2 regions of the Fictibacillus sp. EA-CB0309 genome follow, and region 1 is predicted to be linked to the other one. Evidence: a T-box and tRNA genes for the amino acid it is inferred to sense, from the RefSeq annotation. Region 1 holds a T-box; the other holds one or more tRNA genes.
What was found. A T-box is a leader RNA that pairs with one kind of tRNA and senses whether it is charged. The one in region 1 lies ahead of lysS (lysine--tRNA ligase), so its partner is inferred to be a tRNA-Lys.

Region 1 (20,617 bases):
TACCTCATTGACACGCCAACAAAGAAAGTTACAAGATTTGATTATGACCTACAAACAGGTAGCATCGATAATCAGACCGAAGTGATAGATTTTCCAGAAGGCGTTGGATCTCCAGATGGAATGACGATTGATGAAGACGGTATGCTATGGATCGCTCATTGGGGCGGTGCGCAAATATCTCGTTGGAATCCAACTACAGGTGAACAACTGTTATCTATACCTATTCCATCATTAAACGTTACCTCGTGTACGTTTGGAGGAGAAAATCTGGATGAACTGTATGTGACTACAGCAAGAAAGAATACAAGTGTTGAAAACTTAGATCGTTTTCCAGAAGCAGGCGGGGTGTTCAAAGTGAAGCCTGGCGTGAAGGGAATGCCAGCAAATCTTTTTCGTGGATAATTCAGTTTAGAGCAGCGTTTAATTGACGCTGTTCTTTTTTTTGAGATTTTTTCTTTTAACAAAAACTTGCAATTACAGTCAGTCGTCTAATAATAAGAGAGGGGGATAAATATGGAAGAAATGATAGCTGGCGCGCTGCATACAGAAAACAAAGAAGAGGTCTTTATCGAAGCCATGAATGAGCATGGGCAAGATCTATTGCAGCTCGTCTACTCATACGTGAACAACAAAGCCGTTGCCGAAGACTTAACACAAGATATCTTTGTGAAGTGTTACAACGCACTACATACATATAACGGAAAATCAAAGTTTAAAACATGGTTGTGGCGGATCGCGATCAATCATTGCAAAGACTTTTTAAAAAGCTGGTACAACAATAGGGTAGTCATAACGGAAGATGACCCTGAGAATCACCGAACTCAAAAGGATTTAGTGGAACATGAAGTGATTCAAAGAGAAGATGACGGTGAACTTATAGAAGCGATTATGCAGCTTCCAATCAAGTATAGAGAAGTCATCTATCTCTTTTATTATGAAGAGCTGCCGATCAAGGAGATTGCTGTAATGACAGAGGTTAGTGACAATACGGTAAAAACGAGATTACGACGATCAAAAGAACTGTTGAAAATACGTTTGGAGGGCTAAGTATGGAGAATCGTTTAAAAAGTTTAAAAAAGATCATGAACGAGAAGACGTTTTCTCAGGTGAAATTTACAGAAAAACATCGTGAAACCATACAAAACAAAATAAGTAACCAAGGAAATAAGGAAAATATGATCTTAAGCATTTTACAACTATTAAGCCAAGAAAAAACGGGATATCAGTTAGCGAACTTATTAAGAGGACGAGGAATCAGACACTTTGACGACAACGAAGGCGCGCTCTATATCTTGTTGCACAGCTTAGAAAATAACAGAGTCCTGCAATCTACCTGGATATCGCAAGAGGAAGTAAAGTATTATCAGCTGACGAACAAAGGCAAAAAGCTTTTAAAACAAGCCGAGAAAAAGGAAAGCCGATCACAAGTCGTGCTGCAGCAGTTGATAGGGGGAGCGGAATGGAAAATCGCAGAGAGTCATTCTTAAATGAGGTTACGAGCCAGATCCGTTCGAAGGAAGCGCAACAGCATGTATCGGATGAGCTGAATCATCATGTGAAAGAAGCGAAGAAAGTATGGTTGAACAAAGGTTTCACTGATAAGGAAGCAGAGCAAAAAGCGATTGAGCAGATGGGAAGCCCGGTAACATTAGGCATCCAGTTAAATAAGGTTCATCGGCCGAGAGTTGATTGGGTATTACTAACGTTAATTAGTGCTATTCTTTTGCTGGGATTTTTACCTCTAGTTGCCCTTGGATATGGGGATTCTCTTATAACTCGCAAAGTGACATTTGTGGTATTTGGGATGGCCGTTGCGATCGGGCTTATGTTCGTGGATTATCGTAAGTTTATGAAAGTTGGATGGCTGTTTTACGGATTAGGGTCTTTGCTGCTTTTAACTTTGCGTTTCTTCTCCAACACGATGATAAACGGCATACCTCATATAAACATCGGTCCGCTAACCATTGAGAGCTTATTTGCGCTTCCTTTCTTTATGGTGGCTTGGGCTTGTTTCTTTAACCAAAGTTCTTTTAAAGTATGGCATTTCACACTATTATTTCTACTGTCACTAATATTGTTTGTACAAATACCAAGTCTATCAACCACGTATTTATACTTTGCGTTGGTGCTATCAATGCTGTGGTGGAGTAAATTTTCAACGCGACAGAAAGCCTCTGTGTCTGGCGTTACGCTTGTTTCACTTACCTTAACGGGTATCCTTACATGGCAGTATCAATCGTATTTTATAAAAGAAAGAATCATGGGGTTTTTGCAGCCTCAAAAAGATGCTGATGGAGCTGGGTTTCTTGTTCTTCATATTAAAGAAGTGATGTCTAAAGCAGGTTGGTTTGGTGGAAGAAAAGGCCTTCAGGAGTTTATACCTGAAGCACATACAAATCTTGTTTTTGTAAGCATCACGCATCATTTTGGCTGGATGGCAGCGATCATCATGGCTTTTATCCTATCGTTAGTCCTTGTAAGAATGATCTTGGTTACGCAGCAAGTAAGAGATCCTTTTGGAAAGCTTCTCATTATTGGTGGTGTGGCACTCTTTCTGTTTCAAATGGTAAGTAACATCGGAATGGCATTGGGATTCTTTCCTCTTACAAGTATGTCGCTTCCGTTTATCAGTTATGGATTAATTCCGATTTTACTCAATTCAATCTTGATGGGTGTTGTGCTGAGTGTGTACCGCAGAAAAAGTCTACTGAACAATTATATGTAATGTAGTTAGAGACCCTAAAGTTGCAGGGTTTCTTTTTTTATAAAGGAAAAGATTGATTTTATTTATTTTATTAATTAAAATAAATAAAAAATTACGAAATGAAGGTAATGTGTTATGGATACATTCGATTTAAAGATAATTGAGCTATTGCAAAGTAATGCAAGGATCAAATGGGCCGACTTGGCATCCCGTGTTGGTTTGTCTGCACCTGCCACTGCTGATCGCGTGAACCGATTAATCGAGAATGGTGTGATTAGGCATTTTGGAGTCATGTTGAATGCAGAGAAGGTAGGAAATGAACTAACTGCATTCGTTGCGGTATCGTTAGAACGGCCAGAACATAGAGCACCGTTTTTAAAATTGATTCATTCATTAACAGAAGTACAGGAATGCCATCATATTGCGGGGGAAGACGATTATCTGTTAAAAATCAGATCAAGAAACACAAAAGATTTGGATCGTGTTATTAGTCATGAAATTAAGGGACTAACTGGAATCGTTCGGACGAAAACAACAATTGTGATGGATACGTTGAAAGAATCCATTGAAATGCCGCTGCAGCAGTACAAACTTTCAGGGGAGTAAGAAATGGATTTTGCACTTTTAATTAAAGGATTAATCATAGGGATCTCCATTGCAGCCCCTGTTGGTCCGATTGGTGTTTTATGCATTCAACGCACGTTAGCACAAGGAAAAATGGCTGGGCTCGTATCAAGACTTGGAGCAGCATGTGCTGATTTGATTACGGATTGGTGGCAGGTCTTGGCATAACGTTCGTCACGCAGTTTTTAATTAGTCATCATCTGTGGATTCAGTTTTTTGGTGGAATCTTTCTCTTGTTTTTAGGTGTGAAAACATTAATTTTTAGAGCAACAGATGTAAGTGGAAGACCAAAAAAGAAAAATTTACTTGCAGCATTTTTTACGGTATTTGTTCAGACGTTAACGAATCCGATGACCATACTTTCGTTTACAGCGATTTTTGCTGGATTAGGAATGGCTAACTCACAAACAAATTCTACTTCAGCTATCCTTTTGGTGGCAGGAATTTTTTGGGATCAGCACTATGGTGGCTGTTTCTTAGTATAGGAGTTGGCTTGTTTCAGACAAACATCACAACTAACATGTTAACAATAATCAATCGCGTTTCCGGCATGGTTATTATCTTGTTCGGTGCCTTTTCACTTTTAACCTTATTGCGATGAAAGGACAGCTTAAATGTTATTACTAAAAAGTATCATTTTAGGGTTTTCTATATCCGCACCGGTAGGGCCGATTGGATTGCTCTGTATTCAAAGGACGCTTGCACAAGGAAGGACAGCGGGATTCTTAACAGGTTTTGGCGCAGTGACAGCTAATGTTGTTTATGCAAGTATCGCGGCATTAGGATTTTCTGCGGTTTCGGCATTTTTAATACAATATGAGCTTTTACTCAAAATTTTAGGAACAGCATTCTTGCTTTATTTAGGGGTAAAAACGTTTGTGAAGAAAGTGCCGCATCAAGCGGCGGATTTACCAGGTGAAAGCAAGCTGGGAATGTTCGTATCCACTTTTTTCTTAATGATCACAAACCCGGTAACCATTTTAAATTTCACGGCGATGTTTGCCGGACTCGGATTTAACGAAAGCTCCATGACCGTGCAAGTCGCGTTGTTTCTAATTGGCGGTGTTTTTATAGGAGCTACCATTTGGTGGATTTTTTTAAGTGTTATGGTTAGCATTTTCACAAAAAGAATCACACCTCATCTAGTGTTGGTGAATAAAGGAGCAGGCGCATTGATCATTGGTTTAGGGTTAGCGAACGCCATTTGGTAATGATAAAAAATAAATATTCCGAAAATTATATTTACTTTTATATCCATCTGTTTTACAATGATGGATGTAAGGAAAAAATTACAAATAAAGGAGGCGTTGGACATGATCAAATTCTTAGAAACTACGAAAACAATTTCATATTGTCCAATACACAACCTTCTTTATGGGATCTCGATCTGACTACATGATTACGTGAACCAGAGCCTCAGGATGTGTATGCATTCTGGGGCCTTTTTGTGCTTATTTAGCCAATTTACGAAAAGTCACCCAAGCATTATGGGTGGCTTTTTTACATTGAAAAAGGAGTGTTGAACATGATTCAATTCAGAAAATCACACAAAAAAAGGTGGAGTAACTAACGGGAAGAAATTATAAAAATCGACTGGAGGCTAGAAAAATGGAAGTACTAAACACGCAAACGACCGATCAAATCACGATTGTAGAATATGATTCGAGCTATGCTGCTGCAGTGGCTGAAATGTGGAATAAGAGCCAAGACGGCTGGGGTGGCGGAAACTCTATCATGACAGAAGAACAAGTATTGAAACAGGAATCGAACTCAACGAACCTCCATTTATATTTGGCCCTCGATGGCGACAAAGTAGTGGGTTATTGCAGTCTAGGTGAGTATCGTGAAGATGAAGGAGCACTCTACATTCCACTGTTGAACGTTAGAGGTGACTATCACGGCAAGAAGATTGGCAAAAAGCTTGTACTAAAAGCACTTCAAAAAGCCATTGAAATGAAGTGGCCGCGTTTGGATCTTTACACATGGCCGGGTAACACGAAGGCAGTTCCACTTTATAAAAAATGTGGTTTCTTCTGGGAAGACAGAGATGATACGACTCATTTAATGAATTTTATGCCATCTGTTATGCAGACTGAAGCTGTAAAAGATTATTTTGCCGACGGACGCTGGTACGAAAATAGCAACCGAAAAATTGAGACTGTTCCAGACGGCAACAAGGAAAATGAGTTTCATTTTTATGAGTATTCGTGGGAACATGATACTCTTGGAAACTTGAAAATGGAGTTTGAGCGCTTTGGAAGAGGTCTTCGTTCCATTGAAACAGACGACTATAGTATCTCAGCGACCGTAGAAAATTTTGACCTTGTTTTTGGATCTGACTATACGGTTCAATATCACATCACAAATAAATCGGGTAAGACGTTAGCTGTTGAAATTAAAGGAATGAACGACAAGAATATTCAATTTGAATCTTCAACAAAAGTAAGTGTTCAACAAGAGGAAAGTATTGAAATTCCTTTTAAAGTGAACCCGATTACAGAAGAACAAAGTGTGTGGAGAACGCATCCGGCTGTGACTTCTCAGCTTACGATCAACGGTAAGAAAGCGCAATTTAAAGTAGGAATTCGACCTAAGTATCCTGTTAAACTGGACTGCACATTGCCTGGAAACCTTAGTTTTATCGGAAAATTTTCTACACTGTATTTGAATCTAGAAAACAACTTTAATGAAGAAGTGACATTTAGCTTTGAACTTCCACCATCAGAGTTGGTTCACATCGACAATCGGGGTATAAGTATTACGTTAGCACCGAAAGCGAAACAGTCTATACCTGTACCATTCACACTGTTGAAACACGGATTTTATTCGGCCGATCTACCGATAAAAGCATCCAAGAAGGATGGAAGTGCTGTTCATTTTACGAAGAAGATAGGCATTGCACTAAAAGGAATCGGAGCAAAACTTACAGGTGAGTGTGACGCTTATTTTCACGTGTACAATGGACAATATCAATTGAGACTTGATAAATTCAACAATTGGATTATACCGGGTAAAGGTGATGTGGATTATAAGATGGCTTTTATGGTGCCGAAGCTGGGTAAGCCGTTTTCAGAAGAAATCTCTCGCCTTCGTCCTGAAAACTTTGAAACTCTTTTAGATGAAGGATATGCAGGATTTAGAGCAATCTATCAATCGCAAGCGTTTCCCGGATTGCAACTCTCAACTGTAGTGAAGTTATATAGCGAAGGGCTAGTGGAACAGCATTATGAGATTACCAATACGAGTGAAGCGGAAACCACAGAAGAGGTCTGGTTAAACTCTCCGATCATGTGCCGTATGCTTGATCGAGCTGTTCTGCCGTATGAAGGTAAATATATCGAGCTAAACGACTCAATGGGTTCCTTCTTAACCTATTGGAATAACAATAAGCTAACTGAAAACTGGATCTTCTTACGAGGGCAGAAAAACCCAAGGGGCATCTCGTGGCCAAGCGATGAAAAGGTACATTTCTCTAACTGGTTTATGTACTTTGAACATAATTTTGGAAAGCTGGCTCCTCATCAAAAGGTCGAGACAAAACCTGTTACGTTAACGATCGGTGCCTTTCAAGAGTGGCAGTCGTTCAGAGAATATGCGACGCAAAAGAATGAAAAGCCATCACTGCGCTTAACCAATCATATGACGCTATCTGTTAATAACAGCAATCCTTTTGTAAGTGGCAATCAGATCAAGGCTGTTGCGCAAGATTACAAGTCATCCTTCTTTAACGGATTTATCGAAATGAAAATGGATGACGAGATTCTGCAAAGTCACCTGTTCGCGTCAGATGAAGAAATGACGAGTGCTGAGTTTGACATACAATTGCCAAGCGATAAAGGCGTTCATGTTTTAACGTCAAAAATGAATCTGGACTCTATTGATATTACGAGACAATCGGCGGCTTTCGTCATGAAGGATTTGCCGGTTCATTTCGAGAAGACGGTGATGAGTGATCTTGAAGTGTTGCGTGTGGATAACGGTGAAATAACCATTTCTGCTTCAGCACAGTTCGCGCCATCATTATTCTCTCTTCAGTACAAAAATCACGAGTGGATGGATTCGCCGTTTCCAAAGCCTGCACCAAAATCTTGGTGGAATCCTTGGTTTGGAGGAATCGCGGGTCTTGTAGAAGGCACGAGTCTTAATTCTCTATTAAAAGAGAAGAGCACGGTTGATTTTGCAGAGAAAGAGGACAGCAAAGGAAACGTGTGGAAGGGTCTGAAGATATCCACATTTTATGAAAAGCATGAAACGTTCAAAGGGCTTGAAATTCATAAGTATTTCTTATTGCTGCCAGGCGTTCCGGTTTTGTGTCATACGACGGAAATTGTTCAAAATATGGGAAGCTATCTACATGGTAAAAATTTTTACACAGGTTGTTTCTTAAATCCTGGACCAGAACTTACGAAGAGCTGGGGAAGCTTTCAAAGTGAAAGCGGCGAGTGGGCGATGGTTTATGGCGGGAAAGGCGAGCAGGAGATGTCAATTGACCGCAGTGTTGTTTTTGGTTCGGATGATCATGAAAATCTGATGCAGATTGTGGCAAATCAAAACGCGACGTATTTAGATTCATATATCAACCTGGAAGTGATTGAGCTTGGATATGCGGAAAAGCTTAACCTTGAGCACGGCTCTACCCATGTTACGTCTCCAGTGTTTTATGTATTTAACAATAAAGTGATTCCAGATACAGCTTTAGAAGATTTAAAGAAGATCACATTCAGTTAGAAAGGAAGAGTTCATGAAAATCATTGATGCGCACATGCATTTTTCAAATATTGAGAGCTTTAAACATACAGCAGCGAACCTGTCCAAACTGGACTATTCTTATGATGGAATCGTAAGGGAGTATGAGGAAGCGGGCGTTGTACTAGGCATTGCGATGGGGCTGACGGAAAAAGAGGTAGAGGGTTTCCCAGACCCTCTAGCCCCAACGCCAATGGGAATCGATCTAGGTTCACAGATTCCTGAAAATGTCGTGTATTGTGCAGGTATTAATCCGTACCATCTCGGTGAAAAAGAATTAGCAGAACTTGAGGAAACGGTGCAAAAGCCAGAAGTCGTCGGAATTAAAATCTACCTCGGTTATTATCCGTATTATGCGTATGACGAAGTGTATCAGCCGGTTTATAAGCTAGCTGCCAAGTACGGATTGCCAGTCATCTTTCACACAGGAGATACGTATTCTGAGAGAGGGTTATTGAAGTACTCACATCCGTTGACGCTAGATGAAGTAGCGGTCATGCACCGTGATGTGAATTTTATGATGGCTCATTTCGGTGATCCGTGGACACTGGACGGAGCAGAGGTTGTTTACAAGAATCGCAACATGTATGCGGATCTTTCAGGTCTTGTCGTTGGAACACGGGAAGATATTGTGAGATACAAAGATTCACCGCGCTTCTTCAACCATTTACGTCATGCGTTAACGTTCACGGATAACTATAAAAAGTTTTTGTTTGGAACAGATTGGCCGCTCGTGCCGGTGCAGCCTTACATTGATTTTGTGAAGGAAATCATACCTGAGGAGCACCATGAGGATGTATTTTACAATACGGCTGTGAAAATCTTTCCGAAGATCAGACCTTTCCTTAAATAATAGAGTAATAGTGAGAGGTATAATTTTTTGAAAGGTGTGATTGAGTGGCAAAATTAATCTATCATATTACGGTTGATCACTTTATCGCGGATATCAATGAAAAAGCGGACGATTCGATCTTTTTGTATAGTGGCGATCATGTATAGACTTTTTGGAAGACGTTAAGGGGTATGACGCCGTTCTTATTGGCGGGAAGACGTATGAATACGGATTTCAATTTGGTCTAAAACCAGGAGAGCCAAGTACTTTTAAAGACTTAAAGCATTACATCTTTTCTAGCTCCATGCATAGAGTTTATTAAAAATCTTAAAGATCAGGAATCTGGCAAACTCTGGCTTTGCGGTGGTGCCATGCTTGCAGGTTCGTTGTTGAATGAAAGATTGATAGACCAGGTGGTTTTGAAAGTGAATCCAGTGATGATTGGTGAAGGGTTGCCATTGTTTGGTGAAGTGAAACCTCACATTAAGCTGGAACTTATAGACGTGAAACACTTTGACAACGGAGTTATTAAGCCAACGTATAACGTGATTTATTCTTGAGTAAAGCATGTACTTATAAGATTTAATAAAAGGATGGAACTTTAAGGTTCTATCCTTTTTTATCGTGAAACGAATCATTGTTCATTATCGACTAATTATCAAAGGGGGCTGGTCGTAAGTGGTGAGACATATAACGATCATTTTCTTTAGTATGTTTTTATTCGTAATGTTAATAAATTCTGAAGCTCATGCTACGAGTTGGGCGGAAGTTGAACCTGAGGAAGTTTATAAAAGAGCTGAAGTGATTGTAGTTGGACAGTATAATTTTATGAGTAAACCACAAGGAAGAAATATGGTTTTTACGAGTTATGAATTCAACATCCAAAAGGTGTATAAAGGAGATGTACCCCATAAAATAAGGGCAGGTATTGATGGATACGATGTTGGTTGGGCGGATGAATTTCAAAAAGACGGCGGAGAGTTTTTGCTTTTTCTTGATGAAAATAAGGAGTTCAGCTATTTAACTCCTGTCGGAGGACCAAATGGAATGATGCAGATATCCGGTGGTAAAGTACAACATCACAATGTTACAGACAGAGCGTATTTTGAGGAGTTTCTCAAAAAGCAAACAAAAAAGCCTATTGTGAAAACGAGTAATGAAGCTGTTCAAAATGACGATAAGAATTATACGTTTTTGTATGTTGGGTTAATTGTCTTTTTTGTTTGTATAGGAATTTTTCTTCTGCTGAGATTCAGAAAAAAATTTTGACAACTTTCACAAAACTGCTTATACTAATAAAAATTTAACAATTTATGGCTATGAAGAGAAAAGTAATTAAGACACATTATTTCCAGAGAGCTCTTGGTGGGTGGGAAAGAGCAATAATCACCTTAATGAAAAAAGACTCCGAGCTTTGTACGGATGCAGAGTTATCTTTGCTGATACTACAACGTGATCTCCCGTTACAGAGATAGGGTATACGCAAGTGATTGTTTTTCATTGCCGTACCTGAAGAGGTTGACATGGCGACATGTTAACAAACTGAGGTGGTAACACGAATGCTAAATAAGCTCTCGTCCTCAAGATGAATAATCTTGGGGGTGAGGGCTTTTTTGTTTTTCTTTTTTATAAAAATGGAGGAGTGATTACATTATGCATTGGGCATATCGAATAGCAGAAGAATTAATTAGAAAAAATCTAGAGCGTGAGACTTTTGTTTGTGCGTCTGGCATTAGCCCATCCGGTTCGGTTCATATCGGGAATTTTCGTGAAGTGGTTACCACTTATTTTGTGGTGAGGGCATTACAAAAACTAGGAAAGAAAACACGTTTCATCTTTTCATGGGATGACTTTGATCGATTTCGTAAAGTACCTAAGAACGTGGACGCGTCTTTTGAGAAATATATAGGTATGCCGTACTCTAAAATTCCTTGCCCGTTTGGATGCCACAATTCGTACGCAGAGCATTTTGAAAAAGAGTTTGAACAGTCGTTGGGTCAGTTCGGCATAGTTCCCGAGTTTATCTATCAAAGCGAGGAGTACCGAACAAAAAGATACAATGCACAAATTCTTCATGCTCTTCACCAGCGAAAGCAGATATACGATATTTTAATGGCGTTTAAGACAGGGAAACCAAGTGTTGCAGAGCGAGAAAACTTTTATCCGGTAAATGTCTATTGTGAAATTTGCGGCAAAGATACTGTGAACGTTAAAGAGTTTCAGGGTGAAACATTAAGCTACTCGTGTTGTTGTGGGCATTCAGATTTTATAGAAGTATCTGTTGCAGCAAACATCAAGCTAAATTGGAAAGTGGATTGGCCGATGAGATGGATGGCTGAGGACGTGGTGTTTGAACCAGGTGGGAGAGATCATTCATCGGCGACGGGGAGCTACAGAGTTTCAAAGGAGATTGTTTCTGAAATCTTTAATTTTCAAGCGCCCCAGTATGAGCCGTATGATTTTATCAGCATTAAAGGCACCGGTGCTAAAATGTCGAGTTCTTCGGGAAACAACATCACACCTGGGGAGCTGTTGAAAATCTATACACCTGAAGTAATCCTTTTCATGTTTGCAAAGTATCAGCCTAACGCTCCTTTTCATATTGGATTGGATGAAGATGTGATTCGAAACTATACAGAATATGAGAGGTTTAGTAGTTCAGAACGCGAGCAGTTGAAAGAAGAGATAAGGACTGCTCTGGAGTTATCAGTGGTGAGGGGTGAACCGAAACGTACACCGAAGTTTAGTCATGTAGCGAGCATCTTACCGCTTGTTAATTTTGATGCACAAGTAGTTCGTGACGTATTGAGAAGAACTGGTGAGGAGTATACGCTAGAAGAGGTAGAAGGAGTTTGTGCGAGGGCGGAATATTGGCTGAGAAACTGGTGTCCTGATAAAGTGCTTCATGTTAATGAAGAGAAAAATCAAGGATATATTGGGTCATTGACTAATACGGAGAAAGGATGGGTACAAGGTTTTGTGAATGTGCTACAAAATGAAGCTGATCTACAAGATGATGAGTTGATGAGAAAAGTTTACGATGTTTGTCATTTGGATGATCCAAAAATGAAGAGAAACAACCAAAAAAGGTTGTTCAGTATCATCTATGAGCTTGTTTTGAACAGCAACAATGGTCCCCGCATACCTTTACTTGTTCATTCTGTAGGGAGAGAGCGGTTGATTGCTTTATTAGGGCAATGACTTAAGGGTTTGAAATCATAATCTGTCCAATTCAAGCAATAATCTGTCCGATTCAAGTAATAATTTGTCCAATCTCTTCTGTAATCTGTCCAATCTTGAGGATAATCTGTCCGATTCAAGCAATAATCTGTCCAAACTCAACATGCATTAAGGTGACGCCACCACAGCGTCACCTTTCCACATAATTACTTCTTCAATTCCTGCCCCATGCCCTTCAAAAATGAAGACCAAAGCCGATCGCGCGGTTAATATCGGGGTCTTTTAGCGACTTTACAAGGTCGAAAGCACCGACTTTCTTCTCGCTCTCTACAAAATCTTCTCCTGATTTTACGCCAGCAACGACACTATCAAGTAGCTTGGCGGTTACTTCAGGATCCATCTTCGTCAAAACGCCAGCAGCACCCATCAGGTTGTTGATCATATTCGTAACAGGCTCACGTGTTGCTTGGCCAAGCGCAATACTTGCAATTTTGTCTTTTGCGACAAGCATACAGTTTGCCGCTTCTAATGCACCAATCTTGTCTAGTTCACCAATAAAATCGAGAGTCTTTGTGAGCGCAGCATCTTTTTCAGCTAATGCTTTTTGGAGTTCAGCCAGCTTCTCTTGCTGGATCTGCTCCTCGGTTTTCACGCTCTTTTTAATAACAGTAGTTGGTTGTGCCATATCGTATCCGCCCCCTTACACTTCATCCGTCAGGTGAACATAACCTGGACGGTTCCATTTACGCTGAACTTCTACACCGTTCTGCGGATAACGCTTTTTATTTCTTGGATTATTTCCAGGAAGCTTCACTTCACCTTCACGGCTGATGATTTCCATTCGTACTTTCGTTTGTTTATAAGCAGGTGTATGTGTTCGGTGATCAACCGCAGGACCTGTTAAAAAGTTGATGGCTGTCTCGTTGTTTACCGAGTTCATCGGTAGATACAGTTCGTTGTTTTTAACACGATCGGTAACGAGTGCGTTCAGCTTGACTGCACCAAATGGTGAAATCAATCGGACAACCGACCCATCGATAACACCGCGTTCTTCTGCAAGAGCAGGGGACACTTCAACGAAAACATCGGGTACTTTATGTTGAATACCTTTTGATTTGTTCGTTAAGTTTCCTTCATGGAAATGTTCGAGCATGCGTCCGTTGTTGATATGAAGATCGAACTCTTCCGGAAACTCAGCTGGATGCATCCAGTCAGAAAGTGCGAAACGCGCTTTTTTGTCAGGGAAGTTAAAGCCTTCTGTGTAAAGAAGCGGCGTACTTTTTCCGCTAAAATCACCCCAAAGAAAGCTGCCCCAGCGTTCTAGCACGTCATAGTTTGCTTCACCAAAGAGTGGTGCAAGCCCAGCCATCTCTTCAAAAATTTCACTCGGATGAGTGTAGTTCCAATCTGCTCCCATTCTGATTGCGATGGCCTGAATGATCTCCCAGTCAGGTCGCGATCCGCCTGTTGTTGGCAGTGCTTGATATAATCGCTGAACGCGGCGTTCTGTGTTTGTAAATGTTCCTTCTTTTTCAAGGGAAGGAGCTGCAGGTAATACAACATCTGCGTATTGTGCCGTTTTTGTTAAGAAAATATCTTGAACAACGAAAAATTCAAGCTGACTCAGCATTTCATGAACGTGGTTGGAGTTGGAATCTACTAAGGCCATATCTTCACCGACTAAATACATCGATTTGATTTCGCCTGTTCCGATTCCTTCGACCATTTGAATATTGTCTTTACCAGGTTTGCTATCAATCGTTACGCCATACGCTTTTTCAAACTTCGCACGAGCAACGTCATCGGTAATATGCTGATACCCTGGCAGCCAAGCAGGTAGGGTACCCATGTCGCATGCACCTTGAACATTGTTGTGCCCGCGTAATGGATAAGCGCCAGCACCAGGACGGCGATAGTTACCCGTTGCTAGTAGCAAGTTAGAGATGGCAGCAGAAGTATCGCTTCCGCCCGTGTTTTGCGTTACACCCATACCCCATAGTACACATGTGCCATCTGCGTCACGAATCATTTTCGCAACATCTATAATCGTTTCTTGTGAAAGCCCCGTAATTTCTTCTGCGTATTCCAATGTGTATTTCTCAAGTACTTCCTTAAACTCTTCTAAGTAATGCACGTTCTCATCAATAAATTTCTGATCGTGCCAGCCTTGATCGATCATGTACTTTGTAACGGCCATCAACCATACTTGATCTGTTCCTTGTTTTGGACTCATAAAAATATCAGAGCGTTCAGCAAGTTCATGTTTGCGAAGATCAGCTACAATTAACTTTTGTCCGTGAAGTTTATGCGCACGTTTTACACGAGTGGCAAGAACCGGATGTCCTTCTGTTGGATTCGCACCAACGACAATCACGAGTCCAGCTTGCGCGATATCCTGAATCGTACCAGCATCACCACCCATACCAACCGTTCGGAACAATCCGTCTGTTGCAGGGGACTGGCAATAACGCGAGCAGTTGTCCACGTTGTTCGTGCCGATGATTTGGCGGGCAAACTTTTGCATCAAGTAGTTTTCTTCGTTCGTGATTTTAGAAGAAGAAACAAACCCAAGTGCGTTGCTGCCGTGCTTTTCTTTAATGGAGCTCATCTTATCAGCGATCAGTGTAAGTGCTTCATCCCACGTGGATTCAACAAACACGCCGTCTTTTCGAATAAGTGGTGTAGTGAGTCGCTCTTCGCTATTAACAAAATCCCAGCCGAACTTTCCTTTTACACACGTGGAGATGGCGTTTACAGGACCTTCACTTGGTTCTACTTTTAAAATCTTTCTGCCTTTCGTCCACACTTCAAACGAACAGCCAACACCACAGAACGTACAAACCGTTTTCGTCTTTTTCGTACGAGTTTCACGCATAGCAGCTTCTACTTCAGAGATGGCAAAAATACCGCTATAGCCAGGCTCGATTTCTTTTACAAGTTCAACCATTGGCTCGAGTAGATCTTCTTTTAGACCAGTCATAAACCCAGCTTCACCAAGCATTGATTTTTCCATTAGGGCGTTACAAGGACAAACCGTCACACACTGTCCGCAGCTGACACATGAGGAATCGTCGATACTTGATCCAGCATCCCATATCACGCGAGGGCGTTCACGTTCCCAGTCAATCGAAAGGGTCTCGTTCACCTGCAGGTTTTGACACACCTCCACACACTGACCGCACGTGATACATTGGTTTGCATCATATCTGTAAAACGGGTGAGACATGTCAATATCCACAAGCTCTTCTTTTGGCGAGTAGGGAACCGCTTGATGTTCAATCTCCATCAATTCAGCTGTGTTATGCAGCTTACAGTTGCCGTTGTTGTTGTCACAAACCGTGCAATAAAGAAGATGGTTTTCTAGCAGTCTATCCATCGCCTGATTTTGCGCATCCTTCGCACGTGTTGATGAACGCTCGATACTCATGCCATCGAGCGCCATTGTAGAACAAGAACGCATCAGCTTTCCATCCACCTCAACAATACACGTATCACACGTTTCAATCGGGTCCACTTGAGGGGTATAGCAAATCTGAGGATGGGAAAGTTCATTTTTATTAATAATATCGAGAATGGACGTACCAGATGGGGCTTCGTACGTGTTTCCGTCAATTGAGATTTGAATCATTTTATCCAAATAGAATCTTCCTTTCGTTTGAAGGTACAAAAAAATCCACCACGAAAGCACAAATTCTATACACGTACAGAAAATGCGAGTTCATGGTGGAATAGTTTAATAGCAGAGCATGCAATTAGGCCAATCCATCAAATTATGTAATTCGGTAAGTGAGAAGAAAAACAGCAACAACTAGATTTCTTCCAACTTTTCTCTTCTTATTATAGCGTTTACAATGGGAAAGGACAATAAGACTTGCATTCTCGCATTCTGAATTTTTATCACGTGCGAAAAGGAAGTGCATCATGTATGATTAGTAAAAAATGGAGAAACTGTGGTGATGATTCAAATGTCTAAGAAAGTGCATGACTTCAACGATATTATCCGCAAACTGCGAAAGAATCTGCTAGGAAAAGGGCCTGAGAAAATTCATACGGTCTTTGTTGAAAACATGGCGATCTCAACCATGTACGGAAATTTGACACCTACTGAAAAATTCATTGCACGAACAGCAGAAGGCAAAGAAATGGTGCATGCCGCAAGAACACGCCTCATTCAGGACGTATACGCAACAGCACCGCCTGAAGGGTTGGAAGATGTAACTGGAGCAAAGTTTGTTCATCTGTTCTCTGACTTTAAAGTTGATGAGGATATGGCTGTTTCCGTGTTTGTATTTGATAAACCGATTGCTTAGTGGAGGTGATCTCATCATGAAGCCTGTTGTAACAAAGCGTGAAATTCTGCAGTTTAAAAATGGGAACGCTACAAGAAGTGAAGATACGATCGTAACTGAACTTCCGGTAACAATTAAGATCAATGGGGAAGAGTTCGTGACGATGGTGTGCAGCCCGGAATACATAGAGGACATGGTGGTCGGTTATCTCGCATCAGAAGGAATCATCCGAAACTATAAAGATATTAAAGACATATGGATACAAGAAGACGGCAGCTATGTTCATGTGGCGACAGATCGGTTGAATCCACTTTATCAAAATTTGCAGAATAAGAGATACATAACGTCATGTTGCGGGATGAGCCGGCAAGGATTTGTGTTTGCGAATGATGCGCTGACGGCAAAATCGATGGATATAGTGAGGGTGAGAGTAACGCCTCAGGACTGTTTCCGATTGATGCGAGAGATGCAGAGTGGAGCAGGCATTTTTCAAGAGACAGGTGGTGTGCATAACGCAGCACTTTGTGATGTGAACGGAATCGTGCTGAGTCGAATGGATATCGGTCGGCATAATGCATTAGATAAAATTTACGGATACTGTTTAAAGAATGATATTTTTATAGGGGACAAGATTCTTGTGTTTAGCGGCCGGATTTCGTCGGAGATTTTGTTGAAGGTAGCGAAGATCGGGTGTGAGATCGTGCTTTCTAAATCGGCTCCAACGGAATTTGCACTGCAATCGGCAGAAGAACTGGGGATTACAACAGTCGGATTTATCCGCGGCGATTCTATGAATGTGTATACGAGGCCGGAGAGGATAGTGACGGGTTGAAGCCATTTTTCACGTGATTACCAATGATAGGAGTGATTCAACTTGCGTCTAAGAGCCAATGCACTCGGCATTTTAGTAAATAACGACTATATACTGTTAGAAGAGCGAGAGGGAAAACATTCAGAAGGAAAAGGTACCTATTATCGTCCAATCGGCGGGACTATTGAATTTGGTGAGAAATCTGATGATACACTGATTCGAGAATTTAAAGAAGAGCTTGCCGTTGAAATCAATGTTATGCGTTACATAACTTGTGTAGAGAATATTTTTACTGTCGATAACAATATAGGGCATGAAATATCACAGATTTATTTAGTAGAATTTAAAGATCCTGGTTTATATGCGAGAAAATTCTTTGTTGTTTCAGAAGGTCAGCAGATAACAGTGGCTAAGTGGATAAGGAAAGAGGAGATTTTAGCAAGTTGCAAAATTCTTTATCCTAAGGAGTTACGTCAATTAATTAAAGATTTCTAAGGCGGTACAATTATGATACACACACTGGTTGGAACTTTTAATCATAAGCTCCAATTTTCTCACTATGTTCATCAACCTAGATTACAAAAAGGCTTCATTTCAATAACAAAACTCAATTATTACAGAACAGCACATGAAAAAACTGAGTAAATAGAAATAAGTAGTTCCTCAAAGGAAGTGGAACTGCTTTTTATTTTTGAAAAAAATCGAACGAAATGGAAAGTTCTTACCAATAGATTGTGAAACGTAAAGGAGGGGTGCGATTGTATACCCAAAACGAGTACGGTGAGCTAATTCAACGTACGCTATCTGGAAGTAAACACGCATATGGTGAGCTTTATGAAAAAACCGTTCATGATGTTTATCATACCGTACATTTTTTGTTAGAAGAAAAAGCGGATGTAGAAGATGTTGTTCAAGAGATTTATGTGGAAGTATTCAAGAGCTTAAGTCGTTATAACACAGAAAAAGCATTTCGGCCATGGTTAAAAGGGATTGCAATTAAGCAAATCTCAGCTCACCGACGAAAACGGTGGCTTTCGTTTAGAAACAACAAAAAAGTATCACAGCAACCAATTGAAATCACAGAAGATTTTTCCCCTGGAGTAGTGGACGAACTTTCGAACAAACAACTTGTTCAGCTCGTTGACCAACTTCCTTATAAATTAAGGCAAGTCATTATTTTACGCTATCTCAATGAACATTCACAAGAAGAGGTAGCCGCCATTTTGAAATTACCACTTGGAACGGTGAAATCCAGAATTCATGCAGGATTAAAAAAACTACGAGAACATGAACAGACGGAAAACATTTTTTTAAGAAAGGTGGAAAATGTCTAGTGGAACATGTCAATCAACTAAAAAATGCTTTAAAAGAAGAGGCTATGAAAATTAGTCCGCCACCTGAGTTAAAAAGTAGAGTATTGAATCAAATGGCTGCAAATAAAGGGCTGGGAATGAAAAAACGTGTAGCTGCGTTACTCATCGCATTGTTTATTATTCCGACTAGCGCATTCGCCTACCAATCCATATTGGCGGATGGAGTTTATGGATCCTTTGAGAATGTTAAGAAACACGTTGCATCTGCTACACTTGAGGGTTATATGGTCTTTAATGCAAAGCTCTCACAAGCGAAAGGTGACCTTGGTGATACAGAATATGAAAAATTTAGACAAGCATTAAATGTTTTAACGGATGCAAAAGTAGAATACGGAGACAGGTACGGAAATATTAATTATGATTTGATGGCAAAAGAGGAAAAAGAAAAGTTGAAGGAAATATCCTTTGTACTCCAACCTTATTTTGATGAATTGAACGGAGATATTTCTAGCAAAGAATTATTAACATCATATGAATATAAACTTTTTATCGATGCACTTATGACGTATGAAACGATCCTTGCAAAAGCTCAGATTGATACGAGCGAGGGCCCCGTTACGAGTAAAAGTTTGCCTTCAGAGCTTCAAGAACCATTTACAATCGCAAAAGAAAGAATGGATTATGTTTACGGTTTACAACAAGCTGAAAGAGACAAAAACTAGGCACAGAAGACAGTTCTTTTTCTAAAGAACTGCTCTTCCGCTTCCTAATTATGTACTTGAAGTTTGTTTCCACTAGGATCAAAAAAGTGAAAATAGAGATGACCATTGTCTTCCTTCATCTCATCGACCTGTATCCCTTGCTCTTTAAAAGAGAAGTGAAGCTGTTGGATGTCAGAAGTGGTAAATGCAACAGAAAATTCACTCTGTCCGTTTACCGTAAAATGTCCCCGAGAGCTTTGATCTGCTTTCACTAAGATTAATAGAGGACCTGATTGTAATTCCACAACGGCCAAGTTCTCGTTACGATGGTTTAATTGAAATCCTAAACGTTCGGTGTACCATTTAACAGATTCCTGAAGATCTGTAACGGGCATTCTAAAGTAATGCATTTCTTGAATAAGTGGCTGATTCATCTAAAATTCCTCCAAATGTTTCTTACCCGTTCATTCTCTATAAACCGATAAAAAACCTCCTGAAAGACCATTAGGTTTAAAAAAAGACTACCAGCTGCGTGCCTCCCATTGGTTTTCTTTTACGTCTAACGGTTTCTTCTCACCATCAGAATCTGTGCCATACACATCATCCACATACCAACCTCTACCGTTTACAGAAGCATCTGTTTGATAGAGGAATCGAACCAGTTTTGTTCCTTCAGGTAATTCCACTTTCTCGTGATTCCATTTTTCTTCTTTTCCGGTAAAAGCGTTCGGCAGTGCAGTCCACGTTTCACCGTCACTAGAAACCTGAAGAAGCCCTTTATCACTGCCATTCTCGATGCTAAACCAGTTATTAAAATGAAGCACACGCTGCTCTTCACCTACAGCAAACGTTAAACTTTTCTTCAAATTATCGCCATATCCAGCAAACCATGCTTTATCCTTATGCTCCATTGGTACAGAGATTGCATCACCAGCAAGCTGAGCAACCTTGCGTCGGATCGGGTTCATGGAAACCGTTGCTCGTGAAGGATGGACGCGGTTCGTTAACGTCAGAACAATCGTTTGATTTTTCGGCGACACGACCATGGATGTACCGGTATATCCGGTGTGGCCGAGTGTTTCTTCATTTCCAAGAGAATCCATGTACCAGCCTTGATTCAACTCCCAGCCAAGTCCGTGAGAGTTGCTTGGGAACTGTGGAAGCTGATTTTCTGTTAATAAGCGAACCGTTTCAGGCTGTAAGATTTCAGTCCCTCCATATTTTCCTTTTTGTAAGATCATGTGGCCAAAGACTGCTAAATCATTAGCAGTTGAAAAAACACCAGCGTGACCAGCAACTCCGTCAAGACTCCAAGCGTTTTCATCGTGAACGCTGCCCCAAACCATACCTCGTCCGATGTTTGGCTGATACTCTGTTGCTGCGATACGTTCACGGAGCTCTGCAGGAGGGTTGTACA
Region 2 (11,229 bases), 810 kb from region 1:
TTCAAAAAGGCATGGAAAATGCATTGGAGATCACAAATCAGCAGTTGATTAGCAATAAATAGGGAGTGAGGGGAAAAAATGAGGATTCCTATTTTAAAATTGCACGAATATTTATTGATCACTATTCAAGTAGAAATGGACGATCAAACAGCCCTTCAATTTCAAGAGGATTTGCTTAACAAAATTCACGATACAGGGGCAAAGGGTGTTGTTATTGACTTAACGTCAGTAGACATGATTGACTCCTTCATAGCAAAAGTTCTTGGAGATGTCGTGAGGATGTCAAAGTTGATGGGAGCTCAAGTTGTATTAACAGGAATACAGCCTGCGGTTGCTATTACTTTAATTGACCTTGGAATTTCAATGAGGGAAGTTTCGACAGCACTTGACTTAGAACAGGGGCTTGATAAATTGCGTCTGGAACTGGAGGGATGATTATGGACATCCAATCCTGTGTGGAAGTACGCAATGAATGGGACATCGTAAGTGCCCGTCAACTTGGAAGAAACATGGCTAAAGAGCTTGGTTTCGGAAATGTTGATCAAGCCAGAATAACAACAGCGATTTCCGAACTCGCCCGTAATATTTATTTGTATGCCGGCCGAGGAAAGATTTGCATTGAACCAATCGATCAATTAGGAAAAAAGGACTGCGAATCGTAGCCTTAGATAATGGTCCTGGAATCCGAGAAATCCGAAAAGTTATGGAAGACGGCTATACAACTTCCGGCGGATTAGGAGCTGGATTGCCAGGTGTGAAGCGTTTAATGGATGAATTCTCTATTGAATCCACGGTTGACGTGGGAACGGAGATATCTGCTACTAAATGGCTTCGTTAGGAGGAGAGCTCTTGACTGCAAAGGACGCACTAACGGAACGTTACCAAGATTTATTATCAGTCTATCTAAAAGCCAAAACCGAGACGACACTCTATAAAGCCCAGCAATTTAGCCGGAAACTATTGGAGCAGCAGATTTCACCTGAAGATTTAGTGAGCTTGCACATTCAAGTAATGGACGAGCTTTTCCCGGATATGTCAGAAGAGATGAGAGATTCTTTTGACTTTCTGCTTGAATCTATGATTGGTTATGGCTTTGCTTACCGCGAACACCAAAGTCTGCGGGATAAACAGCAACAGCTGGAATCAGAAATTGAAGTTGCCGCAAGCATGCAGCAAACATTGCTGCTTAGCGATGTACCTGACTTTAACGAGTTGGACATAGGCGTTGTAAGCGTTCCTGCTAAAAAAATGAATGGCGATTATTATAATTTTGTTAAAAGCGGCAATAGTCTTAGTGTCGCTGTAGCTGACATTATCGGTAAAGGCATACCCGCTGCACTCTGTATGTCTATGATTAAATACGCGATGGACAGCCTGCCAGAAGAACAGATGAAACCTCATCTCCTGCTGGAAAACTTAAACCGTGTTGTTGAACAAAATGTTCATAGCAACATGTTCATTACAATGTTCCATGGTGTATATGAACCGGAAAGCCATAAGTTCTTCTATGCAGGTGCCGGTCATGAACCAGGATTTATTTATCATGCAAAAGAAGATAAGTTCCACGATCTTATTGCTAAAGGCCTTGTTCTGGGGGTTTCTCGCACAACAACCTATCATCCGTATGAAAAGGAGATAGAAGTTGGAGATATGGTCATCTTGCTCTCAGATGGAGTGACCGAGTGCAGGACAAGCAAAGGATTTATTGAAAGAGAAGAAATTGTTTCTCTCATTCGTAAATATATGGATCTACCCTCTCAAAAAATTGTTGAGAATGTATTTCAGGAGTTGGATCGGCTTCAAGGGTTCGAGCTCAGAGATGATTTTACTTTAATTATTTTAAAAAGACTGGTTTAAACAGTGTTCAATTAGGGTAAAGGTACCTTATGGTTCCATACAAAGCTTGGGGGGAAAAACAAATGAATTTGCAAATTAATCAAGGCCAAATAAATGAAACATATGAATTAAATCTTACTGGGGAAGTAGACGCATATACGGCTCCGAAACTTAAAGAAGTCATGCTTCCGTTAACTGAAAAAGAAGGGAACATCGTAATCGTCGACCTTTCTGGTATAGAATATATGGACAGCACGGGATTGGGTATTTTTGTAGGAGCTTTAAAGTCTTCTAAAGCCCACAATAGCTCATTAAAGCTAAGAGGCATGACAGAACGCGTTAAACGTATCTTTGAAATTACCGGTTTAACTGAGGTAATGGACATCGAAAGCGGAGTAAAGGGGGAGGCGCTATGAGAACAGCGTCCGACTATATTGAAATGAACGTTCCGGCAAAGCCGGATTATGTGGGAGTAGTCAGATTAACGATATCTGGTCTGGCAAACCGCATGGGTTTTGCGTTTGATGAAATTGAAGATATTAAGATTGCTGTTTCAGAAGCTGTAACGAATGTTGTAAATCATGCTTACACAGAAGGAGATCAAGGCCAAGTTCGCATTGGCTGCAATATACATGATGACCGCATGGAAATTACGGTTGTCGATCAAGGAAAGAGTTTCGACGTTGAATCTATCTCTAAAGATCTTGGCCCTGTAGATGGTAAATCAGTTGATCAACTGCATGAGGGAGGTTTAGGCCTCTTTCTGATAGATACACTAATGGACAAGGTAGAAATAAGCAGTGAAGCCGGTGTCGTTGTAATGATGACAAAGTATCTTCACAGAGATGAGGTGGAGGAACATGTCGACAGAATCTCACCAGCGCCTTCACAGTAAAGAACAGGTCTATGCATGGATTGATGAATTACAGCAAGATCCAAAAAACGAAGAAATTCAAACAAATCTTGTATTGCAGTATCAAGACTTAGTACATTCTCTTGCACGAAAGTTTTCTAAAGGGAAAAGCATCCATGATGATTTAGTTCAAGTAGGTATGATCGGACTGCTTGCTGCTTTTAGAAGATACGACAAAACGTTTGGCAGATCTTTTGAATCATTTGCCGTTCCAACAATTGTTGGAGAAATCAAACGTTTTATTCGTGATAAAACATGGAGTGTGCATGTACCGCGCCGTATTAAAGAACTAGGTCCGAGAATCAAGAAAGCCGTTGAAGAATTAACGACTCGCTTGCAAAGGTCACCTAAAATCTTTGAAATTGCTGAGTTTCTGGAAGTTTCAGAAGAAGAAGTTCTAGAGACGATGGAAATGGGTAAAAGTTATCAAGCTCTATCCGTGGATAGTTCTATTGAAGCGGACCAAGAGGGTAGTACGGTTACACTTCTCGATTTAGTTGGATCCAATGATGATGGTTTCGATCAAATCGATAAAAGGCTACTTTTGGAGAAAGCATTTGCTGTTCTTTCTGAACGTGAACGTGAAATCCTGCAGTGTACGTATTTTGAAAACTTAAGCCAAAAGGAAACAGGGGAACGTCTGGACATATCCCAAATGCATGTTTCCCGATTGCAAAGAAGAGCGTTAGAAAAACTAAAAGAAGCGTTGCGAGTATCACCCTCGGAGGCGCTTAGATGATCGAACACTATCAATTTAGCAGAGCATCTGTTTCCTCTTACCAGAAACCTAAAAAGGGAAATGATCTTTGCGGAGATAGTTTTTATGTGAAAGAAACGGAAGATTATTTGATTTGCGCGGTTGCAGATGGTTTAGGAAGCGGCAAAATGGCGAAAGAAGCTTCAGGAGCTGCTACTGACATAATTGATCAGCATCATCATGAATCAGTGGAACAGCTGATGCATCTTTGTAACGAGGGGTTAAGACATACTCGAGGTGCTGTAATCGCAATTGTTAAAGTCGATTACAAAAATCAAACAGCCACTTATTCAGGTGTAGGTAACATCCGTTTTATGATCTCTGCTGAAAGACAAAGAGCCATACACCCTTTAACGAAGGCAGGTTTTCTAGTAGGGAAGCCTGAGCGATTTAAAGTACAGGATTTCAAGTTTGAAAAAGAGTTAACATTAATGCTTTATTCTGATGGCATGGATATTCATACACAAAGTCGATCACTCTTAACGAAAATGATTTCTCCAAAAGAGTCTGTCATTTTTATAAGTGGATTGCCACAAGATATTAACGACGATGCTACATGCATCGTAGGCCAAGTAAATATTAGTTAGCTAAACATCATCCTTATCAAGATTTTAGGATGGTGTTTTTTGTTTTTGAATCTTTTTCACTCTTCATTTGCAAGTTGATTGAAGTGCAAGTTGCGAGACTCCTACGGGACGAGCGGTCAGGTGGAGACTCCTAATGGCGCAAAGCGGCAGGAGGCTCACCGCACGCCCCGTGGAAAGCGAGCATCTGGAGCGGAAATCAACCACTTCCAAAAGCATCGTTGGATACGAAAAAGAAGCCTTCACTTTTTTACGGAGCAACTTCATTGGTTTATAATAGTAGTAATTGATTGAAAAAGGAGTGTTCTTATTGGGACAACCTATTAGTGAACAAGCATTACGTACAATGGAACAAGAACTAAATGTAAAAGGCAAACAAATTAATCAGGTTATTGCTCTTTTAGAAGAAGGAAATACGGTCCCGTTCATCGCACGTTACCGAAAAGAATTAACGGGCGGTCTGGATGAAGTGCAGATCAAAGACATCATGGATCGTTGGACGTACTTGCAAAACTTAGCGACTCGAAAAGAAGAAATCATTCGTCTTATCGATGAACAAGGAAAACTTACTGAAGAATTAACAGCTTCTATTTCGAAAGCTCAAAAGCTGCAAGATTTAGAAGATATCTACCGTCCTTATAAACAAAAAAGAAGAACTAAGGCAACGGTAGCCAAAGAAAAAGGACTTGAGCCACTAGCACATTGGCTGTTGGAACAAAACAATGATGATCCACTAACAAAAGCTGCGGCATACATAAACGAAAAAAGAAGTGCTTTCAGCTGAAGATAGTCTAACAGGGGCAAAAGATATCATTGCTGAAATGCTGTCTGATGACGCGGATATGCGAAAATGGATCCGCGAAGATACATTTACTAAAGGCGAGATCAAAACAGATGGCAAGAATACCGAAAATGATGAGAAAAAAGTATTCGAAATGTATTACGAATACCAAGAACCGATCCGAAAAATCGTTCCACATCGTGTTTTGGCGGTTAACCGCGGCGAGAAAGAAAATATTTTGAGAGTAAGTATCGTAACTCCATCAGAATTAATTCTTTCTAAGATGGAGAGAAAAACGATCAAGCGTTCCAGCTCGCCAGCGGCAGCTTATATACGCGAAGCGATGGAAGACGCATATAAACGATTAATTTCTCCTTCTATTGAACGTGAAATCCGAACCGCTCTAACTGAGCAAGCGGAAGAACGCGCGATTCATATTTTTCTGAAAACGTAAGAAGCCTTTTATTGCAGGCTCCGTTGAAAGGGAAAGTTGTTCTTGGTGTCGACCCTGCATACCGAACAGGATGCAAGCTAGGTGTAGTGGATGAAACGGGAAAAGTCTTGCATATTCAAACCATTTATCCAACACCGCCGCGATCAGAGGTAGAAAAATCTGCTGTTGTTGTGAAAAAGTTGATCGATCAATACGACATTGAAATTGCTGCGATTGGAAATGGAACCGCATCACGCGAAACAGAACAGTTTATTGCTGAAACGTTAAAAGACCTCGAAAAATCAGTGGCCTATGTCATTGTAAACGAAGCGGGTGCGAGTGTTTATTCGGCCTCAAGTGTAGCGCGTGAAGAATTCCCTGACCTTCAAGTGGAAGAAAGAAGTGCTGTATCTATCGCACGAAGACTTCAAGATCCGTTAGCAGAACTTGTGAAAATCGACCCGAAGTCTATCGGAGTTGGCCAGTATCAGCACGATGTTTCCCAAAGAAGACTTGGGGAAGAAATTTCATTTGTGGTGGAGACTGCCGTTAACCAAGTAGGGGTTAACGTAAACACAGCTTCTTCTTCATTGCTTCAATATGTTTCGGGGTTGTCCAAAACAGTCGCACAGAACATTATCGTAAAACGAAATGAAGTCGGGAAATTCAAAAACAGAACAGAACTTAAGAAGATTCCGCGACTCGGTGCGAAAACGTATGAGCAATGTATCGGGTTTCTGCGAGTGGTTGATGGAAATCAGCCTCTTGATCAAACCGGCATTCACCCAGAAAGCTATCCAGCGACGAAAGCATTGTTAAAAGAACTCGGATTTACTCCTGCTGATATAGGTTCAGAAGCTCTGGCGGAAAAATTAAATAACATATCGCTTGATGCCACATCTGAAAAATTGGATATTGGTGTACCGACTTTAAAAGATATTATTGAGGGTCTTACTAAACCAGGAAGAGATCCGCGTGATGCTTTTTCAGGGCCAGTGCTTAAAACAGATGTTCTTAAAATGGAAGACCTATCTCAAGGGATGGAACTGCAAGGAACCGTTCGCAACGTCGTTGATTTCGGAGCATTTGTAGATATTGGTGTAAAACAAGATGGGCTTGTGCATATCTCGAAATTAACAAATCGTTTCATAAAGAACCCAATGGATGTTGTAAGTGTAGGACAAGTCGTAACCGTATGGGTAGATTCTGTAGATGTAGCTAAACAACGAATCGCCTTAACGATGATTGCTCCTAAATAAAACAACTACCGAAAAAACATCAACAAGATAAAGCACTTCTCCAGTAAATTACTCTTCACTGGAGGAGTGTTTTTTGTTATAAAAGAACCAGCACTGATTAAGTAAGCGGATTTGGTAACGATCTTTTTGATAATAAGCACGACGGAGCTGTCTTTTAAACCATGTTGGCATATAGAGAACCTCCTTGAACTTCCCAATCCGTTATTTGTGTATTAGTCTATGTATAGAAGCTTGTTGATGTGAACTTGAAATGTAAGGAGCTTGACCATGACTGACGTGGAATTACAAAAACTTACCGAGGAAATTTCTCTTCAGTTCTTCGATAAACCGTTTCGGCACAGAGCCAGATTTAATAAAAGGCTGCGAACAACAGGAGGACGATATCTTTTAAGATCTCATGACATAGAAATGAACCCGCATCTTTACGAGGCATTCGGCATGGACGAATTGATTGGGGTCATTAAACATGAGCTTGTGCACTACCATATGCATATTGAAGGTAAAGGGTATAAGCATGGTGATTACGATTTTAAGTATTGGCTAAATAAAGTAGGCGGCTCTCGCTTCTGTCAGTCCATACCTGAAAAAAGAAGAACAGAGAGTTATAAATATCACTATATCTGCGCAGACTGTATGCAGTCCTATAAAAGAAAGAGAAGAATTGACACGAAAAAGTATGTATGCGGAAAGTGCCGAGGAAAATTAAAACAGGTTTCTTTAAAATAGGGTGTTGACTTCGATTATAGGTATGTGGTAATTTAATAAAGTCGCTGTTAGACATACCTTTTACATAGCTTTCTTAACAAGGTAGCTAAAGCGATAACGGCTCAGAAAAAAACTTCGAAAACGGGTTGACATCTGACGCTGAAACAATTATGATATTAATTGTCCTTAAAAGACATTCCACAGTAGCTCAGTGGTAGAGCTATCGGCTGTTAACCGATCGGTCGTAGGTTCGAGTCCTACCTGTGGAGCCATACAGAGAAGTACCCAAGTGGCTCAAGGGGCTCCCCTGCTAAGGGAGTAGATCGCTAACGCGGTGCGAGGGTTCGAATCCCTTCTTCTCTGCCATCTGGCCCGTTGGTCAAGCGGTTAAGACACCGCCCTTTCACGGCGGTAACACGGGTTCGAATCCCGTACGGGTCACCATATACTTTCATAAAAGCAATACCTATAGATTGATGGACTCGTGGTGTAGTGGTTAACATGCCTGCCTGTCACGCAGGAGATCGCCGGTTCGACCCCGGTCGGGTCCGCCATTATTTCTAAGGTGTTGGGCTATAGCCAAGCGGTAAGGCATCGCACTTTGACTGCGACATGCGTTGGTTCGAATCCAGCTAGCCCAGCCATTTTTTATTTTTAAGATGAGTGTTTAAGATACAAACACTAAACCTTATTAACAGTAAGAGCCATTAGCTCAGTCGGTAGAGCATCTGACTTTTAATCAGAGGGTCGAAGGTTCGAGTCCTTCATGGCTCACCATTTTCAAATTAATATGCGGGTGTGGCGGAATTGGCAGACGCGCTAGACTTAGGATCTAGTGTCTTTGACGTGGGGGTTCGAGTCCCTTCACCCGCACCATATTAATTTTCTCAATAAGTTGCAGTGCTCATGCGCTGGCATCTAGCCGCGCGGTCGTGGCGGAATGGCAGACGCGCTAGCTTGAGGGGCTAGTGGGGGTATCCCCGTGGAGGTTCGAGTCCTCTCGACCGCACCAACTTTTACAAATAACATATAATGCATTGAATAGGCGCCCTTAGCTCAGCTGGATAGAGTGTTTGACTACGAATCAAAAGGTCGGGAGTTCGAATCTCTCAGGGCGCGCCATATTTCGGGAAGTGGCTCAGCTTGGTAGAGCACCTGGTTTGGGACCAGGGGGTCGCAGGTTCAAATCCTGTCTTCCCGACCATTCTTTATGCGGGTGTAGTTTAGTGGTAAAACAAGAGCCTTCCAAGCTCTGGTCGTGAGTTCGATTCTCATCACCCGCTCCAATTTTTTACGGGCCTATAGCTCAGCTGGTTAGAGCGCACGCCTGATAAGCGTGAGGTCGATGGTTCGAGTCCATTTAGGCCCACCATATGATCGTAAAAATGATCAAAAAAAGATTTTAAAAAAGAGCTTGACTTTATAACATTGATTCGGTAAGATGATAAAGCTGTCTCGAAAAAAGACAAGCCAAAAAGTTCTTTGAAAACTGAACAAAAGAAATAGGTAAGGAATTAAATTAATTCCGTCAGTTTTAAAAACGAGCAAGACAAACACTTTTATGGAGAGTTTGATCCTGGCTCAGGATGAACGCTGGCGGCGTGCCTAATACATGCAAGTCGAGCGAATGAAGAGGAGCTTGCTCCTCTGATTTAGCGGCGGACGGGTGAGTAACACGTGGGTAATCTGCCTGTAAGACGGGGATAACTCCGGGAAACCGGGGCTAATACCGGATAATAAGAAGAAACGCATGTTTCTTTTTTGAAAGTCGGTTTCGGCTGACACTTACAGATGAGCCCGCGGCGCATTAGCTAGTTGGTGAGGTAACGGCTCACCAAGGCGACGATGCGTAGCCGACCTGAGAGGGTGATCGGCCACACTGGGACTGAGACACGGCCCAGACTCCTACGGGAGGCAGCAGTAGGGAATCTTCGGCAATGGGCGAAAGCCTGACCGAGCAACGCCGCGTGAGCGATGAAGGCCTTCGGGTCGTAAAGCTCTGTTGTTAGAGAAGAACAAGTACGAGAGTAACTGCTCGTACCTTGACGGTACCTAACCAGAAAGCCACGGCTAACTACGTGCCAGCAGCCGCGGTAATACGTAGGTGGCAAGCGTTATCCGGAATTATTGGGCGTAAAGCGCGCGCAGGCGGTCTCTTAAGTCTGATGTGAAAGCCCACGGCTCAACCGTGGAGGGTCATTGGAAACTGGGAGACTTGAGTGCAGGAGAGAAAAGTGGAATTCCACGTGTAGCGGTGAAATGCGTAGAGATGTGGAGGAACACCAGTGGCGAAGGCGGCTTTTTGGCCTGTAACTGACGCTGAGGCGCGAAAGCGTGGGGAGCAAACAGGATTAGATACCCTGGTAGTCCACGCCGTAAACGATGAGTGCTAGGTGTTGGGGGTTCCACCCTCAGTGCTGAAGTTAACACATTAAGCACTCCGCCTGGGGAGTACGACCGCAAGGTTGAAACTCAAAGGAATTGACGGGGGCCCGCACAAGCAGTGGAGCATGTGGTTTAATTCGAAGCAACGCGAAGAACCTTACCAGGTCTTGACATCCTTTGACCACTCTAGAGATAGAGCTTTCCCCTTCGGGGGACAAAGTGACAGGTGGTGCATGGTTGTCGTCAGCTCGTGTCGTGAGATGTTGGGTTAAGTCCCGCAACGAGCGCAACCCTTGACCTTAGTTGCCAGCATTCAGTTGGGCACTCTAAGGTGACTGCCGGTGACAAACCGGAGGAAGGTGGGGATGACGTCAAATCATCATGCCCCTTATGACCTGGGCTACACACGTGCTACAATGGATGATACAAAGGGTTGCGAAGCCGCGAGGCCAAGCCAATCCCAAAAAGTCATTCTCAGTTCGGATTGTAGGCTGCAACTCGCCTACATGAAGCCGGAATTGCTAGTAATCGCGGATCAGCATGCCGCGGTGAATACGTTCCCGGGCCTTGTACACACCGCCCGTCACACCACGAGAGTTTGTAACACCCGAAGTCGGTGGGGTAACCCTTTGGGAGCCAGCCGCCGAAGGTGGGACAGATGATTGGGGTGAAGTCGTAACAAGGTAGCCGTATCGGAAGGTGCGGCTGGATCACCTCCTTTCTATGGAGATTATGAAACAGCTTCGACTGTTTCGTAAGTACACCTATTCTTCTTTTGTTCAGTTTTGAGAGAACTAACTCTCAACTAAATAACACTTTTTATGATTCATTCTGAAAAGGTTATTTTCTATGTTCTTTGAAAACTAGATATCGACATCCAAACAATATGCAAGGCAGATTTAACAATCTGCGCCAAGCAAGAATCTTTGATGTGTAAACATCATATAAGGTTAAGCTAGAAAGGGCGCACGGTGGATGCCTTGGCACTAGGAGCCGAAGAAGGACGGGACGAACACCGATATGCCTCGGGGAGCTGTAAGTAAGCATTGATCCGGGGATTTCCGAATGGGGGAACCCACCATCCGTAATGGGATGGTATCCATATCTGAATACATAGGGTATGAGAAGGCAGACCCGGGGAACTGAAACATCTAAGTACCCGGAGGAAGAGAAAGCAAATGCGATTTCCTGAGTAGCGGCGAGCGAAACGGAATCAGCCCAAACCAGAGGGCTTGCCCTCTGGGGTTGTAGGACACTCTACATGGAGTTACAAAGGAACGAAGTAGGTGAAGCGGTCTGGAAAGGCCAGCCAAAGAAGGTAACAGCCCTGTAGCTGAAACTTCGTTCTCTCCTGAGTGGATCCTGAGTACGGCGGGACACGTGAAACCCCGTCGGAATCCGGGAGGACCATCTCCCAAGGCTAAATACTCCCTAGTGACCGATAGTGAACCAGTACCGTGAGGGAAAGGTGAAAAGCACCCCGGAAGGGGAGTGAAATAGATCCTGAAACCGTGTGCCTACAAGTAGTCGGAGCCCATTAACGGGTGACGGCGTGCCTTTTGTAGAATGAACCGGC

Region 2: it encodes a tRNA-Lys, which carries the amino acid that the T-box ahead of lysS (lysine--tRNA ligase) is inferred to sense. The anticodon was not compared.

What each region holds. Positions count from the first base shown of each region.
Region 1 covers NZ_CP169271.1:3,158,636-3,179,252, reverse strand. Annotated here, with positions in the region: partial or broken gene ACEWFH_RS17835 (SMP-30/gluconolactonase/LRE family protein) at 1-402, shown strand, start outside; gene ACEWFH_RS17830 (sigma-70 family RNA polymerase sigma factor) at 514-1,047, shown strand; gene ACEWFH_RS17825 (PadR family transcriptional regulator) at 1,050-1,487, shown strand; gene ACEWFH_RS17820 (FtsW/RodA/SpoVE family cell cycle protein) at 1,460-2,725, shown strand; gene ACEWFH_RS17815 (Lrp/AsnC family transcriptional regulator) at 2,840-3,310, shown strand; gene ACEWFH_RS17810 (hypothetical protein) at 3,314-3,496, shown strand; gene ACEWFH_RS17805 (LysE family transporter) at 3,478-3,813, shown strand; gene ACEWFH_RS17800 (LysE family translocator) at 3,943-4,539, shown strand; gene ACEWFH_RS17795 (GNAT family N-acetyltransferase) at 4,937-8,056, shown strand; gene ACEWFH_RS17790 (amidohydrolase family protein) at 8,070-8,927, shown strand; partial or broken gene ACEWFH_RS17785 (dihydrofolate reductase family protein) at 8,972-9,466, shown strand; gene ACEWFH_RS17780 (hypothetical protein) at 9,633-10,175, shown strand; T-box leader at 10,217-10,491, shown strand; gene lysS (lysine--tRNA ligase) at 10,560-12,107, shown strand; partial or broken gene ACEWFH_RS17770 (helical membrane plugin domain-containing protein) at 12,293-12,771, opposite strand; gene fdhF (formate dehydrogenase subunit alpha) at 12,787-15,714, opposite strand; gene ACEWFH_RS17760 (Na-translocating system protein MpsC family protein) at 16,052-16,396, shown strand; gene fdhD (formate dehydrogenase accessory sulfurtransferase FdhD) at 16,413-17,207, shown strand; gene ACEWFH_RS17750 (NUDIX hydrolase) at 17,250-17,681, shown strand; gene ACEWFH_RS17745 (sigma-70 family RNA polymerase sigma factor) at 17,945-18,520, shown strand; gene ACEWFH_RS17740 (DUF3600 domain-containing protein) at 18,565-19,221, shown strand; gene ACEWFH_RS17735 (VOC family protein) at 19,266-19,634, opposite strand; gene ACEWFH_RS17730 (serine hydrolase domain-containing protein) at 19,722-20,617, opposite strand, start outside.
Region 2 covers NZ_CP169271.1:52,724-63,952, reverse strand. Annotated here, with positions in the region: gene ACEWFH_RS00410 (STAS domain-containing protein) at 1-62, shown strand, start outside; gene ACEWFH_RS00405 (STAS domain-containing protein) at 79-435, shown strand; partial or broken gene ACEWFH_RS00400 (anti-sigma regulatory factor) at 438-838, shown strand; gene ACEWFH_RS00395 (PP2C family protein-serine/threonine phosphatase) at 850-1,857, shown strand; gene ACEWFH_RS00390 (STAS domain-containing protein) at 1,920-2,252, shown strand; gene rsbW (anti-sigma B factor RsbW) at 2,249-2,731, shown strand; gene sigB (RNA polymerase sigma factor SigB) at 2,697-3,488, shown strand; gene ACEWFH_RS00375 (PP2C family serine/threonine-protein phosphatase) at 3,485-4,093, shown strand; gene ACEWFH_RS00370 (hypothetical protein) at 4,184-4,384, shown strand; partial or broken gene ACEWFH_RS00365 (Tex family protein) at 4,437-6,563, shown strand; gene cmpA (cortex morphogenetic protein CmpA) at 6,612-6,734, opposite strand; gene ACEWFH_RS00355 (SprT family protein) at 6,831-7,289, shown strand; tRNA gene ACEWFH_RS00350 (tRNA-Asn) at 7,466-7,540, shown strand; tRNA gene ACEWFH_RS00345 (tRNA-Ser) at 7,544-7,634, shown strand; tRNA gene ACEWFH_RS00340 (tRNA-Glu) at 7,638-7,712, shown strand; tRNA gene ACEWFH_RS00335 (tRNA-Asp) at 7,747-7,822, shown strand; tRNA gene ACEWFH_RS00330 (tRNA-Gln) at 7,838-7,912, shown strand; tRNA gene ACEWFH_RS00325 (tRNA-Lys) at 7,970-8,045, shown strand; tRNA gene ACEWFH_RS00320 (tRNA-Leu) at 8,061-8,144, shown strand; tRNA gene ACEWFH_RS00315 (tRNA-Leu) at 8,195-8,280, shown strand; tRNA gene ACEWFH_RS00310 (tRNA-Arg) at 8,314-8,390, shown strand; tRNA gene ACEWFH_RS00305 (tRNA-Pro) at 8,396-8,472, shown strand; tRNA gene ACEWFH_RS00300 (tRNA-Gly) at 8,481-8,554, shown strand; tRNA gene ACEWFH_RS00295 (tRNA-Ile) at 8,564-8,640, shown strand; rRNA gene ACEWFH_RS00290 (16S ribosomal RNA) at 8,827-10,374, shown strand; rRNA gene ACEWFH_RS00285 (23S ribosomal RNA) at 10,602-11,229, shown strand, end outside.